DNA from 3 places in the Aquaspirillum sp. LM1 genome. Region 2 is predicted to be linked to each of the others. Evidence: predicted binding sites of a transcription regulator. Region 2 holds the regulator's gene; each other region holds the start of a gene.

The links. Region 2 encodes FNR, which switches genes on or off when oxygen is low (the NO sensors DNR and NnrR bind a similar motif). Its sites were predicted from a motif close to TTGATNNNNATCAA; they were not measured.
Positions count from the first base shown of each region.
Region 1: BXU06_RS11610 (nitronate monooxygenase family protein) is a predicted target of FNR. The motif match lies at 2,569-2,582, and genes of this name have one in related genera.
Region 3: BXU06_RS11075 (nitrite reductase) is a predicted target of FNR. The motif match lies at 1,636-1,649, and genes of this name have one in related genera.

Region 1 is NZ_CP019509.1:2,703,882-2,709,185, forward strand. Features, by position in the region: gene BXU06_RS11605 (aldehyde dehydrogenase family protein) at 1-1,210, opposite strand, end outside; gene BXU06_RS11610 (nitronate monooxygenase family protein) at 1,337-2,509, opposite strand; gene BXU06_RS11615 (hypothetical protein) at 2,800-5,259, opposite strand.
Region 2 is NZ_CP019509.1:1,394,649-1,399,952, reverse strand. Features, by position in the region: gene BXU06_RS06020 (propionate--CoA ligase) at 1-1,402, shown strand, start outside; gene BXU06_RS06015 (alpha/beta hydrolase) at 1,526-2,407, opposite strand; gene hemN (oxygen-independent coproporphyrinogen III oxidase) at 2,415-3,827, opposite strand; gene fnr (fumarate/nitrate reduction transcriptional regulator Fnr) at 3,924-4,685, shown strand; gene BXU06_RS06000 (NAD(P)/FAD-dependent oxidoreductase) at 4,834-5,304, shown strand, end outside.
Region 3 is NZ_CP019509.1:2,584,360-2,589,663, reverse strand. Features, by position in the region: gene BXU06_RS11075 (nitrite reductase) at 1-1,565, opposite strand, end outside; gene BXU06_RS11070 (hypothetical protein) at 1,965-2,843, shown strand; gene BXU06_RS11065 (nitric oxide reductase activation protein NorD) at 3,087-4,925, opposite strand; gene BXU06_RS11060 (CbbQ/NirQ/NorQ/GpvN family protein) at 4,927-5,304, opposite strand, start outside.

The DNA.
Region 1 (5,304 bases), 1.3 Mb from region 2:
CTTCCAGCTCGGCGGCCAGTGCCTGGGCGCGGTCGAGGTCGGCGCTGTACAGGCTGGCCCCCAGGCCAAACGGGGTATCGTTGGCCAGGCGGATGGCGTCGGCGTCGGATTGGGCGCGCAGCACGGTGGCCACCGGGCCAAAGGTTTCTTCGCGCCACACCCGGCATGCCGGGGTCACCTGGTCCAGCACGGTGGCCGGGTAGAAAAACCCCGGCCCGTCTGGCAGTTCGCCGCCCAGCAGGCAACGCGCACCGTGCGCCACGGCGTCGCACACCTGTTCGTGCAGCGCGGTGCGCAGATCGGCGCGGGCCAGCGGGGCCAGGGTGGTGTCGGGGTCCAGCGGGTTGCCGGGTTGCTGGCGGCGGGCGGCGGCCAGAAACGCCTGCAGGAACGCCTCGGCAATATCCGGCACCACAATCATCCGCTTGGCGGCGTTGCACGACTGGCCAGCATCGCGAAAACGCGAATGGGCGGCTTCTTCGGCGGCCAGGGCAATATCGGCATCGGCCAGCACAATGCACGGATTGCTGCCGCCCAGCTCCAGCACGCTTTTCTTGATATGCCGCCCGGCCAGCTCGGCCATCCGGCTGCCGGTGCGGGTGGAGCCGGTAAACGCCACGGCGTCGCAGCGGATAATGGCGTGCTCCACCAGCGGGGTGTCGATCCAGGCCATGTCCAGCGCGTCGATGCCCGCTTCGCGCACCAGCTCCAGCAGGCGCTGGCTGGTTTGCGGCACCGAGGGAGCCGGCTTGACCAGACAGCCATTGCCCGCCGCCAGCGCCGGTACGGCAAACCGCAGCACCTGCCACACCGGGTAGTTCCACGGCATCACCGCCAGCACCAGCCCCAGCGGCTCGAAGCTGACACCAGAGCGGCTGGCCAGGGTGGGGATTTCCTGCGCGGCCAGCAGTTGCGGGGCCAGCTCGGCATAGTAGTGGCACAGCTTGGCGGATTTTTCCACCTCGGCCTGGCACTCGCCAATCAGCTTGCCCACCTCGCTGGAAATCAGCCTGGCCAGCTCGTCGCGGTGGGCCAGCAGCTGCTGGCTCAACGCCAGCAGCGTGGCACAGCGCACCGCCACCGACTGACGCCGCCAGTGCAGCTGGGCGGCACGCAGGGCGTCGAGATGGTGGTCAAGTTGCGCCGGCGTCCAGGCCGGGCGGGTAAAAAACACGGCACCAGTGGCCGGGTTGCAGCTTACAAAGGTCATGGGAAGGAGCATAAAGCAAAGCGGCTGGGCGTGCAGCCATGTTTAATAAATTAAACAACTGCCCACGGCCAGACGCTTGTGGAGGAGTGGGGGCCAGCCAGCATCACGGCGGCCCCGTGGTTCAGGTCAGGCGCTGGCCAGATTGGCCGGCTTCACCCCGGTCAGCAGGTAATCCATCAATTCTTTCACGCTGCGAATGGCCGGGCCAAACGGCAGGGTTTCCGAGCCCCGGAAAAACAGCCCCTTGCCCACTTCGCCGCGAAACGCCGACGACAGCTTCAAGTCAATGCAAAACTGCCCCACCTTGGACAAGCCATCGCGCAGCCCGCACACACTCAGGCAATCCAGCCCCTGGGTACAGCGCTTGGGGTCGGCTTTGGCGTTGGCCTGCAAAATGGTTTCACGCTTGAGGTAGCTTTTCAGGAACGGCGTCATCACCCCGCGTGCCGGCAGGCCGGCCACGCTCATAAATTCGACAATGTCTTCCGGCTTGGCGTCAGCCAGCACCTTTTTGAAGTTGGGGTGGGCGTCGCCTTCTTCGGTCACGGCAAACGCCGTACCCACCTGCACCGCCGCCGCGCCCCAGCCCAGATAGGTTTTCACCTTTTCATAGCTGTTCACCCCGCCGGCCACGATCAGCGGAATCTTTTCCCGTTCCAGCCCCAGGGTTTTGAACAGCTCGAAGGTTTCTTCCAGCACCCGGCTGAACTCGAAACGCTCGTGGTCGATGTCTTCTTTTTTTGCCGCGCCCAGATGGCCACCCGCGTACTTGGGATGCTCGATCACAATGGCGTCGGGCAGGCGGTTTTTCTTCATCCAGCGCTTGATCACAATGCTGATGCCGCGCGCTTCGGACAAAATGGGCAGCAGCGCCACATCCGGGTAGCCCTGCACCATTTCCGGCAAATCCAGCGGCAGGCCAGCACCCATGGTAATGGCCTGCGCGCCAGATTCGCACGCCTGGCGCACGTAAGCGGCGTGGGAATCCACCGCCTTCATCACATTCACCGACACCATGCCGTGACCCTCGGCCAGCGCCAGCGCCAGCTTGACTTCGCGGTCCAGCGCAATCAGGTTCAGCCGGTCGTAATCGGCCTGCTGGGTAAACTTGGCCGACTCTTCCACCAGATCAGCGTGCAGATGGCGCAAATCGACACTGGCAATCGTCCCCACCCCGCCCAGCCGCGCCACCGTGCCAGCCAGACGATGCGCCGACACGCCAACGCCCATCCCCCCTTGCACGATGGGCTGCAGGGTGTGGCCTTTGATAATCAGGGGAGGAAAAGCGTGCTCGGTCATGGTGGCAATCTGGCTCAAAAAGGAAGTCGCAAGTGTGGCCGTCGTGGCCGGGAGGTGCGTTGACGTGTATCAACACAGCGGACAGATTATAAGGTGACCGGGGTGAGAAGTCTCAATTGATCGATTGTTTGAGATTGGCCAAGCCAGAAGGGGACGTATTGGCAGAAAACCAGGCTCAACGTAGCAGCCCCCAACTCAGGCGGAAACCCTTGCCCCCAGTGCCAGCGTGGTGCCAGACCAGGCCAATGCCGGCAGCGGATGCGTCGTGGCATCGTTTGCCGCTATCTGCGTTACATGGCCGCGAAAGATTCTGCCCACCAGGTGGTGAACTCCGGGGTGTCGCGGATAGGGTCGAGAGCGGCGTCAGTGCGTAGATGGTCTTCAGTCGGCAAAGTGCCGTGTGCCTGGCAAGTGCGCAGCCAGCGGATGGCGTCGGCGGGGTGGTGCTGGCATGCGGCGACACAGGCCAGATTGTAGGCGGCTTTGCCGGGATACTGGGACTCGGCTTGCTGCAACAGCGTTTTCGCCTGGCGCAGCAATGCGACCGCCTCGTCTGGGTGCTCGTGATGGATGGCGTGATGTTCGTGCAACAGCGCAACGCTCCAGTTGTAGGCCGCCTCATGCATGTCCGGCTTGATCGCCAGCGCCTGGGCGTAGCGCTCGCCCGCTTGCTGCCAAAAAGCCCGCGCTGCCGGCAGATCGCTGGCCGCCAGTGCTTGGGCTTCATGATGCAGCGCAATGCCCCAGTTGTTGGCCGCATCATGATAGTCCGGCTTGATCGCCAGCGCCTGGGCGTAGCGTTCACCCGTTTGCCGCCACAAGGCCTGCGCCGCCGGCAGATCGCTGGCCGCCAGCGCTTGGGCTTCCTGTGCCAGTGCAGCGCCCCAGTTGTTGGCCGCATCATGATAGTCCGGCTTGATCGCCAGCGCCTGGGCGTAGCGTTCACCCGTTTGCCGCCACAAGGCCTGCGCCGCCGGCAGATCGCTGGCCGCCAGCGCTTGGGCTTCCTGTGCCAGTACCCAGCCCCAGTTGTTGGCCGCATCATACATGTCCGGCTTGATCGCCAGCGCCTGGGCGTAACGCTCGCCCGCTTGCTGCCAAAAGGCCCGCGCCGCCGGCAGATCGCTGGCCGCCAGTGCTTGGGCTTCATGATGCAGCGCAATGCCCCAGTTGTTGGCCGCATCATGATAGTCCGGCTTGATCGCCAGCGCCTGGGCATAGCGCTCTCCCGCTTGCCGCCACAAGGCCCGCGCCGCCGGCAGATCGCTGGCCACCAGCGCTTGGGCTTCCTGCGCCAGTGCCAGGCCCCAGTTGTTGGCCGCCTCATGCTTGTCCGGCTTGATCTTCAGCGCTTGGGCGTAGCGTTCACCCGCTTGCCGCCACAAGGCCCGCGCCGCCGGCAGATCGCTGGCCATCAGGGCGTGGGCTTCATCATCCAGCGTCACACCCCAGTTGTAGGCCGCCTCATGCTTGTCTTTCTTGACCTCCAGCGCTTGGGTATAGCACTCGCCCGCTTGTTTCCATCGCGCCTGCGCGGCAGATAGATCGCTCTTCTCGGCCAAAGACTGCGCTTCATCAGCCAGCGCATCGCCTTTTTCCACCCATGCCCAGCTTTGCACGTCTGGATCAGCGGAGTGTTGTAGCGCGCTTACCCCACTGGTCAGGTAAGCATCCAGGTCTTGGCTGGGATGTGCGGGTGAACTTTGCTCAGCGGTATCCGCTTTGAGCAATGCTTCAGCCCGATCCAGCTGGCGGCGGGTTTGCTTGAGCCAATCGATGCCGTTTGGCTCGTCGCGATAGTAGGGTGTGTTATTTTGCTTGCCGTCTTGAATAAACTCGGCAATCGGGGCCAGTTGCTCGCGCAGATGGGCAAATGGCTGGTCAAGCAGCGTCGGCGGCCAGGCGTCCATTTCCAGCGCCAGCTTCATGAAAAAGTGGTCAGCACCTTCGGGGTGATGCACATGAAAGGCGTAGCGTTCTGGTGTAAACAGTTCAGCCAGATGCGGTTTGGGCGCGGGCTGGGTGCTGATCCAGTACAGCCCACACTCATGGCGTTCGGCTTGAATCAGCGCCAGCAGAGGGTCGGCTTCGCCGCTATAGCCGACCACAATCCACAACCGCCGTTCGCGGGCGTGGTCGAACACGGGCTTGAGTTCCGGGGCGTGCTGCGCCAGTTCGTCCGGGTTATTAAGCAGCCTAAAGCCGTTGCGCTGGCCGTGCAGGTGAAACACCGCTAGGTCGGGCAGCTCGGCCATGCGCATCTGTGTGGGGTGAAAAGCAGTGAGGTCGTACACCGCCGGGAACACATTCACCAGCGCGCAGGCGCGGGTGATGAGCTGGTCGAAATTGGTGGTTAGCACGCGGTCGAGGCATTTGTGTTTAAGCAATTGCGCCAGGCCGATATGCGCCCAGTTGATTTTTGAACGGTCAATATAGCCCTTGAGCAGAGTGTTGCGATGATCGCGGGAAAGCGCTTGCATGCACAGGTTGTAATTGGGACTGAGCTGGCCGCATTCAGCCGCTTTCTTTTGGGCGCGATTCCAGGCTTGGGGAAACAGCCCCCGAATATCGTCAATGATGCCGCCGGCCAAGGGGATGCCCCCGGAGACCGAACAGCCAGCACCAATCAGCACGGTGGCGCGGCCCTCGCTGCTGCGCAGGTCTTCGGCCAGGTCGGCAAAGCTGCGTTGAGCGGGGACGGGCAGTGGCGAAAGCGCGGGGGTGGGCGAGGCGGGCTTAGCGGAGGTCATGATGGCAGTGGCAGCGGGGCGGGCAATGCCATCAGGATGGAAGGA
Region 2 (5,304 bases):
CATGCGCGGCGGCAAGGTGATTCCGTACAAGCATCTGGTGGACGACGCGCTGGCACAATCGGAATTTCCGCCGGCCAGCGTGCTGATTGTCAACCGTGGCCTTGATCCGGACATGGCCGTGGTGGCCGGGCGTGATGTGGACTATGCCACCCTGCGCGAGCGCCATCTGGACGCCAATGTGCCGTGTGAGTGGGTGGAATCCAATCACCCCAGCTACATCCTGTACACCTCCGGCACCACCGGCAAGCCCAAGGGCGTGCAGCGCGACACCGGCGGCTACGCCGTGGCGCTGGCCGCGTCGATGAAGCATATCTACTGCGGCAACCCTGGCGAGGCGTATTTCTCCACCTCCGACATCGGCTGGGTGGTGGGCCACTCGTATATTGTCTACGGTCCGCTGATTGGCGGCATGGCCACCGTGGTATATGAAGGCCTGCCCATCCGCCCCGATCCGGGCATCTGGTGGCAGATTGTCGAAAAGTACAAGGTATCGGTGATGTTCAGCGCGCCGACCGCCGTGCGCGTGCTGAAAAAGCAGGATCCGGCCTGGCTGAAAAAGTACGATATTTCTTCGCTGCGCTATCTGTTCCTGGCTGGCGAGCCGCTGGATGAACCCACCGCCCACTGGATTTCCGATGCACTGGGCGTGCCCATCATCGACAACTACTGGCAAACCGAAACCGGCTGGCCGATGCTGACCGCCATGCCGGGTGTGGAAAACACCCCGGTGAAGTTTGGCAGCCCGTCGTTCCCGGCCTATGGCTACAACCTCAAGCTGCTGGACGAAGCCACCGGCGAAGAAGTCGCCACGGGCGAAAAAGGCGTGGTGGCAGTGATTCCACCGCTGCCGCCAGGCTGTCTGTCCACCGTGTGGAAACAGGACGAGCGCTTCGTCAACACCTACTTCAATGGCTTCAAGGGCAAACAGGTGTACTCGTCGTTTGACTGGGGCATGAAGGACGCAGACGGTTACTATTTCATCCTGGGCCGCACCGACGACGTGATCAACGTGGCCGGCCACCGTCTGGGTACCCGCGAAATCGAGGAAGCGGTGAATGTGCATGCCTCCATCGCCGAATGCGCGGTGGTGGGCGTGGCCGACCAGCTCAAGGGCCAGGTGCCGATGGCGTTTGCCGTGGTCAAGGACCCGTCACAGCTGGCCACCAGCGAACAGCGCGACTCGCTGGCGCGCGAAGTGATTGCCACAGTGAGCAAGGAGCTGGGGGCCATTGCCAACCCGTCGCAGGTGCATTTTGTCACCCAGCTGCCAAAAACCCGCTCGGGCAAGGTGCTGCGCCGCTCGATTCAGGCGATTGCCGAAGGCCGCGATCCGGGCGATCTGACCACGCTGGACGATCCGTCCGGGCTGGAGCAGGTCAAGCAGGCCATCAATCCGGACTGAGCGTGCCACGCGCCACGTCGGTACGGCGTGGTGCATCCCGCTATTCAGAGGGGCGCTGGCCGGATGGCCAGATGACAACGGAGAAACCCGCCTGGGTTTCTCCGTTTTTTATTGTCAAAGCATTCAGTCGCTGTGCTGCTGGATAAAGCGCTGAATCTGCACCACGCAATCCTCCAGATTATCCGGGCGCTCGTGGTCGCCGGGCAGGCAGCATAACGCCACGCCAGCATGACTGGCGGCGGCGTGCAGGCGGTGGGCGTCGCTGACCGGGACGGTGCTGTCGTTCAGACCATGAATCAGCAGCACCGGGCAGCGCAGGTGTGGCAGGTGCGCCAGCGGGGCGATGGCATCAAAGCGGTGGCCGATGATCTGCTGAATCTGCGCCAGCAGCCAGTGGCCCAGCGGCCAGTAGGGAATATGCCTGGCCGTCAGCCAGCGCCGCATCAGTTCGCCGGGATGGGCAAACGCCGACAGGCTGATGACGCCGGCCACGCCCGGACGGCGGCGGGCCACCCACAGGCAGGCGGCAGCGCCCACCGAATGGCCGAGCAGCCAGCGCGGGGCGGCATTGGCCCCCTGCTGACCCGCCAGCCAGTCCAGCGCGGCGTCGAGGTCTTCGGCAAAGCGTGGTAGCGCGCTGTAGCTGTCGTCGTCGCTATGGCCGTGGCAGCGGGCATCGTAGGCCAGAATGCCGTAGCCGGTGGCGTGCAGTGGGGCAATCAGCGGCAGCATCAGCGCGGCGCTGCTGCCCCAGCCATGCGCCACAATCAGGATGGGTGTGGTGGGGGTGGAGGGCGGGCTGTACCAGCCGGCCAGCTGACGCGCACCCACCGTGGCAATCCGGCACGGTTGCAACACGCGCTGCACGGCGGGCAGGGCGTAGGGCCGCTGCACCCGCTCCGGGGTCAGGCTGCGGCGCAGGCGGCTTAGCAGCCAGGCTTTGCCGGCCCGCCCGGCAGCCAGCAGCGCCGCCAGGCCAAGCAGCGGCCAGAACCAGTGCGGCATCAGGGGGTCAAATCACGCGGGAATAGCGCGCCTGAGCCTGTTTTTCGCGCAGATGGCGGTCAAACACCATGGCGATGGTGCGGATCAGAAAACGCCCCCTGGGGGTGACGGTAATCCATTCCTTGTCGATGGTGAGCATGCCGTGGCGTTCGTATTCGGCCAGTTGTTCCAGTTCCGGGGCAAAGTAGCCGGCAAAGTCGATGGCGTGAACTTCTTCAACGGCTTCTTTGGACAGGGCAAACTGGCACATCAGCCGCTGGATGATGTTGCGGCGCAAAATATCGTCTTCGGTCAGCACCATGCCGCGCAGGGTGGGCAGCAGGTTGGCATCCAGCGCGCCGTAGTATTCGTCCAGCGTGCGCACGTTCTGGCTGTAGGTGGGGCCAAGCTTGCCGATGGCGGAAACGCCGATGCCAAGCAGGTCGTGGTCGGCGTGGGTGGAGTAACCCTGGAAATTCCGTTGCAGCCGGCCTTGCTTAAGTGCCACCGACAGGTCATCATCCGGTTTGGCAAAGTGGTCCATGCCAATGAACACATAACCGGCATCGGTCAGCCGGGTGACCACGGCCTGCAAAATGTCCAGCTTGACTTCGGCGCTGGGTAGTTCGGCCTCGTTGATGCGTCGTTGCGGCATGAACATATGCGGCAGGTGGGCGTAGTTGTAGATGGCCAGCCGGTCGGGGTCCATGGCCAGCACCCGTTCGACGGTGCGCATCACGCTGTCGACGGTTTGCAGCGGCAGGCCATAGATCAGGTCGATGCTGACCGATTTAAAGCCGGCAGCGCGGGCGGTGTCGATCACCAGCCGGGTTTCTGCCTCGCTCTGGATGCGGTTGACTGCCGCCTGCACGGCGGGGTCGAAATCCTGCACGCCCACCGACATGCGGTTGAAGCCCAGGCTGGCCAGCAGGCGCACGGTGTCGGCGCTGACCTTGCGCGGGTCGATTTCGATGGAGAACTCGCCGCCGGTCTGCAAATGAAAGTGCTGACGAATCGCCGCCATCAGCCGGGTAAGCTGGGCGTCGTTCAAAAAAGTGGGCGTGCCGCCACCAAAATGCAACTGCGCCACCTCGCGCACGCCGTCACCTAACGCTTCTGCGTGCAAAGTCAGCTCTTTTTCGAGATAATCGAGGTAGATGTCTGCTTTTGAGCGGTCTTTGGTGATGACCTTGTTACAGGCGCAGTAGTAACACACGGTATTACAGAAAGGCAGATGCACATACAGGGACAACGGCCAGGCGCTTGCGCCAATTTGCCTCTGTTGTAGCCAATGCCGATAATCACGCTCGGTAAAACCGGTATGAAACCTGTCTGCCGTCGGGTACGACGTGTAGCGCGGGCCATAGCCGTCGAGTTTTTCAATCAAGGCGCGGTCAAACTCACAACGAGTCGGCGCCAGCATAGCAGTTGTTGCAGTCATCAGAAAATTCCTTGGGCAGGTTGCAAACTTTGCAACAAACCTGTTAAGTATGGTTTGACATGCATCAAGCTCAGGTCACCGTTCATGCGAAATACCATGGTTGAACATACCAATATCCCGATTCACACCCTTAAGGTGTCCTGCTCGAATTGCAGTTTGCGCGAGCTTTGCCTGCCCATCGGCCTGAGCCGCGAAGAAATGTCGCAGCTGGATGCGGTGATCCGCCAGTCGCGCCGGCTCAAGCGCGGCGAATACCTGTTCCGTGCAGGAGAAGGCTTTAAGTCGGTATTTGCCGTGCGTACCGGCTTTTTCAAAACCTGTGTGGGCAGCCATGATGGCCGCGAACAGGTGACTGGCTTTCACATGTCTGGCGAGCTGCTGGGCCTGGACGGCATCTCGGCCAACGCCCACGGCTGCGACAGCATTGCGCTGGAAGACAGTGAAGTGTGCGAGCTGCCGTTTTCGCGGATGGAAAGCCTTGGCCGTGACATTCCCAGTTTACAACATCATTTTTTCCGTTTGATGAGCCGCGAAATTGTCCGCGATCAGTCGGTGATGTTGTTATTGGGCAACATGAAGGCCGAAGAGCGGCTGGCGGCGTTCCTGCTCAACCTGTCGCTGCGTTTTTCCACCCGGGGCTTTGCCGCCAATGATTTCATCCTGCGCATGAGCCGGGAAGAAATCGGCTCCTTCCTCGGGCTGAAACTGGAAACCGTCAGCCGCACGCTGTCGCGCTTTCAGGCCAATGGCTGGATCACTGTCGAGCACAAGCATATCCAGCTGATTCAGCCGGCAGCGCTCAAGGCGCTGATTTCTGGCTGCTCGGGCAGCCAGCAAAGCCACGCCCATGCCATGTAGCCTGCTGCGCTGACGCCATCGCTGGCTGGACACACTCACCCCCGCCTGGCGCGGGGGTTTTGTTCGGCTCCATTTGCCTGTTTGTCCTATACAAAAATACGCCGAACGCGCACAATGGCCCGCTCAAGCCATCTTCAGGAGCATGCGCATGTTGGCCTTTCATACCGACATTGCCGTGATTGGCGCAGGTCTGGCCGGGGTGACCTGCGCCCGCCAGCTGGCCGCCGCCGGCTATCAGGTGCAGCTGTTTGACAAAAGCAAGGGCATGGGTGGGCGCATGGCCACCCGGCGTGGCGAGCAGTTTGCCATCGACCACGGCGCGCAATATTTTACCGCCCGCCACCCCGACTTTATCGCCGAAGTGGCGCGCTGGCTGGTAGATGGCCGCTGCGCCGCCTGGACCGGCCAGGTGGTGCAGTGGCGTGCAGAGGGCCAGACACCCGCCTATCCGGAACAGCGTTATGTGCCGCAACCAGGCATGAGCAGCCTGTGCCGCAGCCTGGCCGATGGTCTGGACGTTGCGCTGGGGCAGCGGCTGGTGGCATTGCAGCGCCAGGAACAAGGCTGGCAGCTCAGCTTTGCCGACGACCAGCCCGCCTGGCTGGCCCGCCAGGTGCTG
Region 3 (5,304 bases), 1.2 Mb from region 2:
GTGCCGGCCTTGTTGTATTCCGGCTGCACCACGCGCTTGGCACCGTCGCCCAGCTGGGCGCAGGCGGCCACATCGACAATCTGCGGCGGCTTGTTCAGGTTATTGATGTCAAACACCGCCACGCTCTGGCTCATCTTGGCGTCCGGGTTCAGCGGAGTGTCCACCCACAGGTTTTTCGATTTCGGGTGGGTTTTGATAAACAGCGAACCGCCGCCCTGGCCCTTGAGCACTTCCACTGCCTTCCATGCCTGCTGCTTGTGTTTCACCGGGTCGGTGCCGATCAGGGTGATGTCTTCGGCCCCCAGATGGCTGGTGGCCCATACCGGGCCGTATTTTGGGTGGACAAAGTTAGCGCCACGCCCTGGGTGCGGGGTCTTGCCCACGTCCACCAGCGCGGCCAGTTTGTCTTCCTTGGTGTCCACCACGGCGATCTTGTTGGAGGCATTGGCCGCCACCAGGAAGTAACGCCCGGTGCTGTCAAAGCCGCCATCGTGCAGGAACTTGGCCGAATCAATGGTGGTGGTTTTCAGGTTGTTCAGGTCGGAATAATCCACCATCATGATCTTGCCGGTTTCCTTGGCATTGATCACAAACTCCGGGCGGTAATGGCTGGCCACAATCGAGGCCACGCGTGGTTCCGGGTGGTATTCGTTATCCACCGTCATGCCTCGGGTGGACACCACTTTGCGTGGCTTGAGCGTGTCGCCGTCCATGATGACAAACTGCGGCGGCCAGTAGGTGCCGGCCACGGCGATCTTGTCTTCAAAGCCCTTGTACTTGGAGGTTTCCACCGAGCGCGCTTCCAGCCCCACCTTGACCTCAGCCACGTTGTCCGGCGTGGGCAGCCACAGGTCAATCAGGTTCAGCCGCGCATCGCGGCCAATCACGTACAGATAGCGCCCGGATTTGGACAGCCGCGAGATATGCACGGCGTAGCCGGTTTTGACAATATTGATGATCTGCTTGCTGTCGCCGTCAATCAGCGCCACTTCGCCGCTGTCGCGCAGGGTGACCGAGAACAGATTGTCCAGGTTGTAGTTGTTCATCTTTTTGGTCGGACGTTTGTCCACCGGCACATACACTTTGCGCGATTTCTCGATATCGGCCAGCGAGAATTCCGGCGGAGTAGGCGGTTCTTGCTGGATGTAGCGCGCCATCAAGTCTACATCCTGCTCACTCATCTCGCCGGACGTCTGCCAGTTGGGCATGCCAGCCGGGCTGCCGTAGGCGATGAACACCTTCAGGTAATCGGTGCCCTTGCCCAGGGTGATGTCTGGGGTCAGCGCCTTGCCGGTGGCCCCCTTGCGCAGCACGCCGTGACAGCCGGCGCAGCGCTCAAAGTAGATTTGCTTGGCGCGCTCGAACTCGACCGCCGTCATCGGCGGCGCTTTCGGATTGATGTTCTGGTGCATGGCTTCTTTGGCCAGCGGCGAGCCGCCTGCCTGATAAGCCATGTCCGCCTGGCTCACCGATTTGCCATCCGCCGCCACCGCCAGCGACGCCGCCGCCATCAATGGCATCGCCCATGCCAGACTGCGGACCAAGGGGTTCAGGGTGTGTCTCATTGTTGTCTGCTCCACCACGCTACGAAAGAAGGAATGCGGACATCATCCTCTGGCCGGCAAACCGCCATCATTGATCCGAATCAATGGTTTTCAGGCCGGCGGGCGGGGTGGGGAACTTTGTGGGGGAGAGTGGCGGAAAGTGTCCGGTGACGGGGGCATTTGGGCGGTTTTTTTGCTGTGCGCCAATAAATCAGGAAGATGAGCGCTAAGGACGCGCTGATTTATTCAGAAAAATCGTGTTTGCCAAAAGCAAAACCCAGCAAAATCAACACCCTGGATTCCCGCCTTCGCGGGAATGACGATTTTTTCAGCGTATCCCTAAAACGCGGCGGCTGCCGCCAGAATGACGGATAATCATGTGCTGGCAATATGACTGACCGCACGGAGCGTAGAGGAAAAATGCCTGCCCTTGTCCCTGAATTAGTGAATGCAGCGATGGAGTCGTCAACGTTGCCCAGTGATGTGTTGCGCCGGGCATTGGTTGTTGCGCAACGTCTGGGCGTGTCTGAGCTGACCGATTGGATTAGCAGTGAGCTGAAGGGGTACAAATCGGATGATGTGCCTGAGTATCGGCGGGTGCGAGCAAGGTTTATGGGACTGGACGAGAAAGGTAACTTAATTCAGTTTCCTACTTCACCAGAGATGATTGAGCTGTTCTCTAACTTTGCGGTTAGAGACTCAGTGTCACAACTGATGCGTTGTGCGCAGGACAAAATCACCATCTACTCTGTTCCCACTAGCATTGACGAGAGATTTACGCAGCGGGCGTACGAGAAATATGGCTTCCGTATGCACCCTGTACGCGTACTCTCTGACATACAGCAGCAGGGCATCCTCGAGCAAGTGAAAACCCGAGTGCTCGAATGGGCGCTTGATCTGGAGGTCAAAGGCGTCCTCGGCGAAGGCATGACATTCACTCCACAGGAGAAGCAAACCGTGCAAGAACAGCATTACCACTTTGGGGACGTGAGCGGCTCCCAAATCCAGATCGGGTCGAATGGCTCACAGCAAACCCAAACACAGACCGGTGGTGACACCGCAGCGCTATCGGCCTTGATTGAAGTGCTGCGCGAAGCCATCCAGCAAGAACACATTGAGGCTGAGGCGCGCGAGGAGTTGCAAGCAGATCTGGCGACTTTGCAGGCGCAGGCTGCTTCGCCAAAACCCAAGTGGGCCATCATCAAGGCTACAGCCCAAAGCATCAAGGCCGTGCTGGAAAACGCAGTCGGCGGAGTGCTCAGCGCAAAAGCGCTGCCGTATTTGACGGCACTGTTGTAATCGCTGGCTAGAAAACAACACACCCGCCAACAGGCGGGTGTGTCAGGAATGAGGGCGGCCCTGCACGAGACAGGGCCAAAACGAACCTAGTGTCATCACCAGTAAGATGGCTGGGAGAGGACAAGCCTAGGGCTGCGCGTTGAGTATAACAGTGCGACTGGCCGGCTCTCTAGAATATCCTGTGCTTGGCTGACGTTTGCCTTTGTCCAAAGCCACAAGCACAGTACAGCTTCTTTCCCCTTTTCACCCCGTCAACCCCGCATATAACCTCGTCAGCACCTGCGGCAGGCGGCGGGCGTCGTGGACCACGCTATAGCCGCGCCGGCCAAACAGGTGGGGCAGGTATTCACCCGCTTCGCGGTCCACCGTCACGCAAAACGGAATCAGCCCGGCGCGGCGGGCTTCCAGCACCGCCTGGCGGGTGTCTTCCACGCCGTAGCGGCCTTCGTAGTGGTCGAGATCGTTGGGTTTGCCGTCCGACACAATCAGCAGCAGGCGGCGCTGGGCGGCTTGTTCCAGCAGGATGCGGGTGGACTGGCGGATGGCTGCCCCCATCCGGGTGTAGTAGCCGGGGCGCAGGGCCAGAATCCGCCCTCGGCTAGTGTCGTCGTAGCGTTCGGCAAAGTCTTTCAGCAGCAAAAAGCGCACTTCGTCACGGCGGATGGACGAAAACCCGTACAGGCCAAACGCATCGCCACAGGCGGCCAGCGCTTCGGCAAACAGCAGCAGGCTGTCGCGGATCACCCCAATCACCGGCCCGGCCTCGCCCAGCCAGCTTTCGGTAGAAAGTGACACATCGGCCAGCAGCAGGCAGGCCATGCTGCGCCCGCCGGGCGGCCAGGCCTGGTACAGCGCCGGCTCGGCTACCGCCACACCGCTGCGGCGTTCGGCCAGAAAGCGGATCAGCCGGTCCAGATCAATGTCCGGGCCGCTGGTTTCGCCGCTTTTGCGCGTGCGTTCGGGCGACAGCGCCTGAAACTGGCGACGCAGGCGTCTGGCCATTGGCAACAGCCGTTCGGGCAGCGCCGCCGGGCTGGCGTCGCGCGGCAGCATGGGCTGGATGCGGGCATGGTCGGCCACCAGGCGCTGGCGCTTGTAGTCCCATTCTGGCAACAGGATGCCGCTGCCCAGCGGGATGTCGTCGTAGGCGGCGGCGGGCAGGTCGAGGTCGAATTTCAGCCGGCTGGCGCGGCGGCGGCTGTCGCGGCTGACGGTCAGGGTATTCATGTCCTCGGCGGCGGCGCCGTTGTCGTCCATGTCATCATCGTCGGTATGGCGATTGACCCGCACATACTCGTCCCAGGTAAAAATGCTTTCGGCGCGGAACACCAGCAGCATGCCGTTTTGCCGCTCGTCCGGGGTGTCTTGCCGGGCGCGGTAGCGTCGGCGTTTTTTGCCATCGCGGCTGTGGCTGGCGTCTTCGTCATCCGGATGGGCCACGTCATGGCCCGCCGGTGCGCTGCTGTGGCCGGGCGGGTTGGGGTGCAACCACAGCAGCACCGGTTGCGGTGGCTGGCGGCTGGCCGGCAGCGGCGCGGCATGTTCCGGGTGTTGCAGGGCGTGACGAATGGCCAGCTCCTGCGTCCGCGCGTCGGCCTGACGCGGCAGTTCGCGCAGCGGCAGCAGCGCATCCACCAGCCGCTGGTACAGCGCGGCCAGACCGGGCATGGCTCGCAGGCAGGCAGCGCTGGCGTGGGCGTTGCGGCTGAGCCAGTCGCCAGCGGCGTGTGCCGGTGGCTGCGGCTGGGCCGCCAGCGCCATCAGCCAGAAATACAGGTCGCGGTTGAGTGGAGCGCGTGGGTAGAGGTCCAGGCGCTCGGGCAGATAGAGTGACTGGCCGTCGCGCCAGGCCAGCTCCACCTGCTCACCCGTGCCGGCAATCCGCTCCAGCAGCCGGCGTCGGGCGCCATGGGCAGCGCCAACGGCAGTGCGCAGGGTCAGTGCAGGATCCCCCCCCATGGCCCGAAAAAACAGCGGCGCCTGCTTTTCCAGTTCGGCCAGCGTCACGGCGGCATCGGGGTAGCCCCGGTAGGCGCTGCGACGAATCAGCCGATCCCACCAGCGGCCAACAAGGTCTTCCATGTCAGGCTCCGAACTGGGTGTCCACCACGGCCATCAGCGCCGCCAGGGTGTCCGGTTCATCCGAGAGGGGTTCGACCAGCGCCACCCGGCAGGCGCGGCGTGCGTCCATGCCGCTGGCCATCAGCTTGGCGGCATACACCAGCAGCCGGGTGCTGGCGGCTTCGTCCAGATCGTAGCCGGTCAGCCGGCGCAGTTGTCCGGCCAGCGCCACCAGCCGCTGGGCCAGCGCAGCGTCCACCCCGCCTTCGTGGCACACCACCGCGCATTCCACGTCGGGATGCGGAAAATCAAAGCTCAGTGCCACAAAACGCTGGCGGGTGGAGGGTTTCAGGGTTTTCAGCACATGCTGGTAGCCGGGGTTGTACGACACCACCAGCAT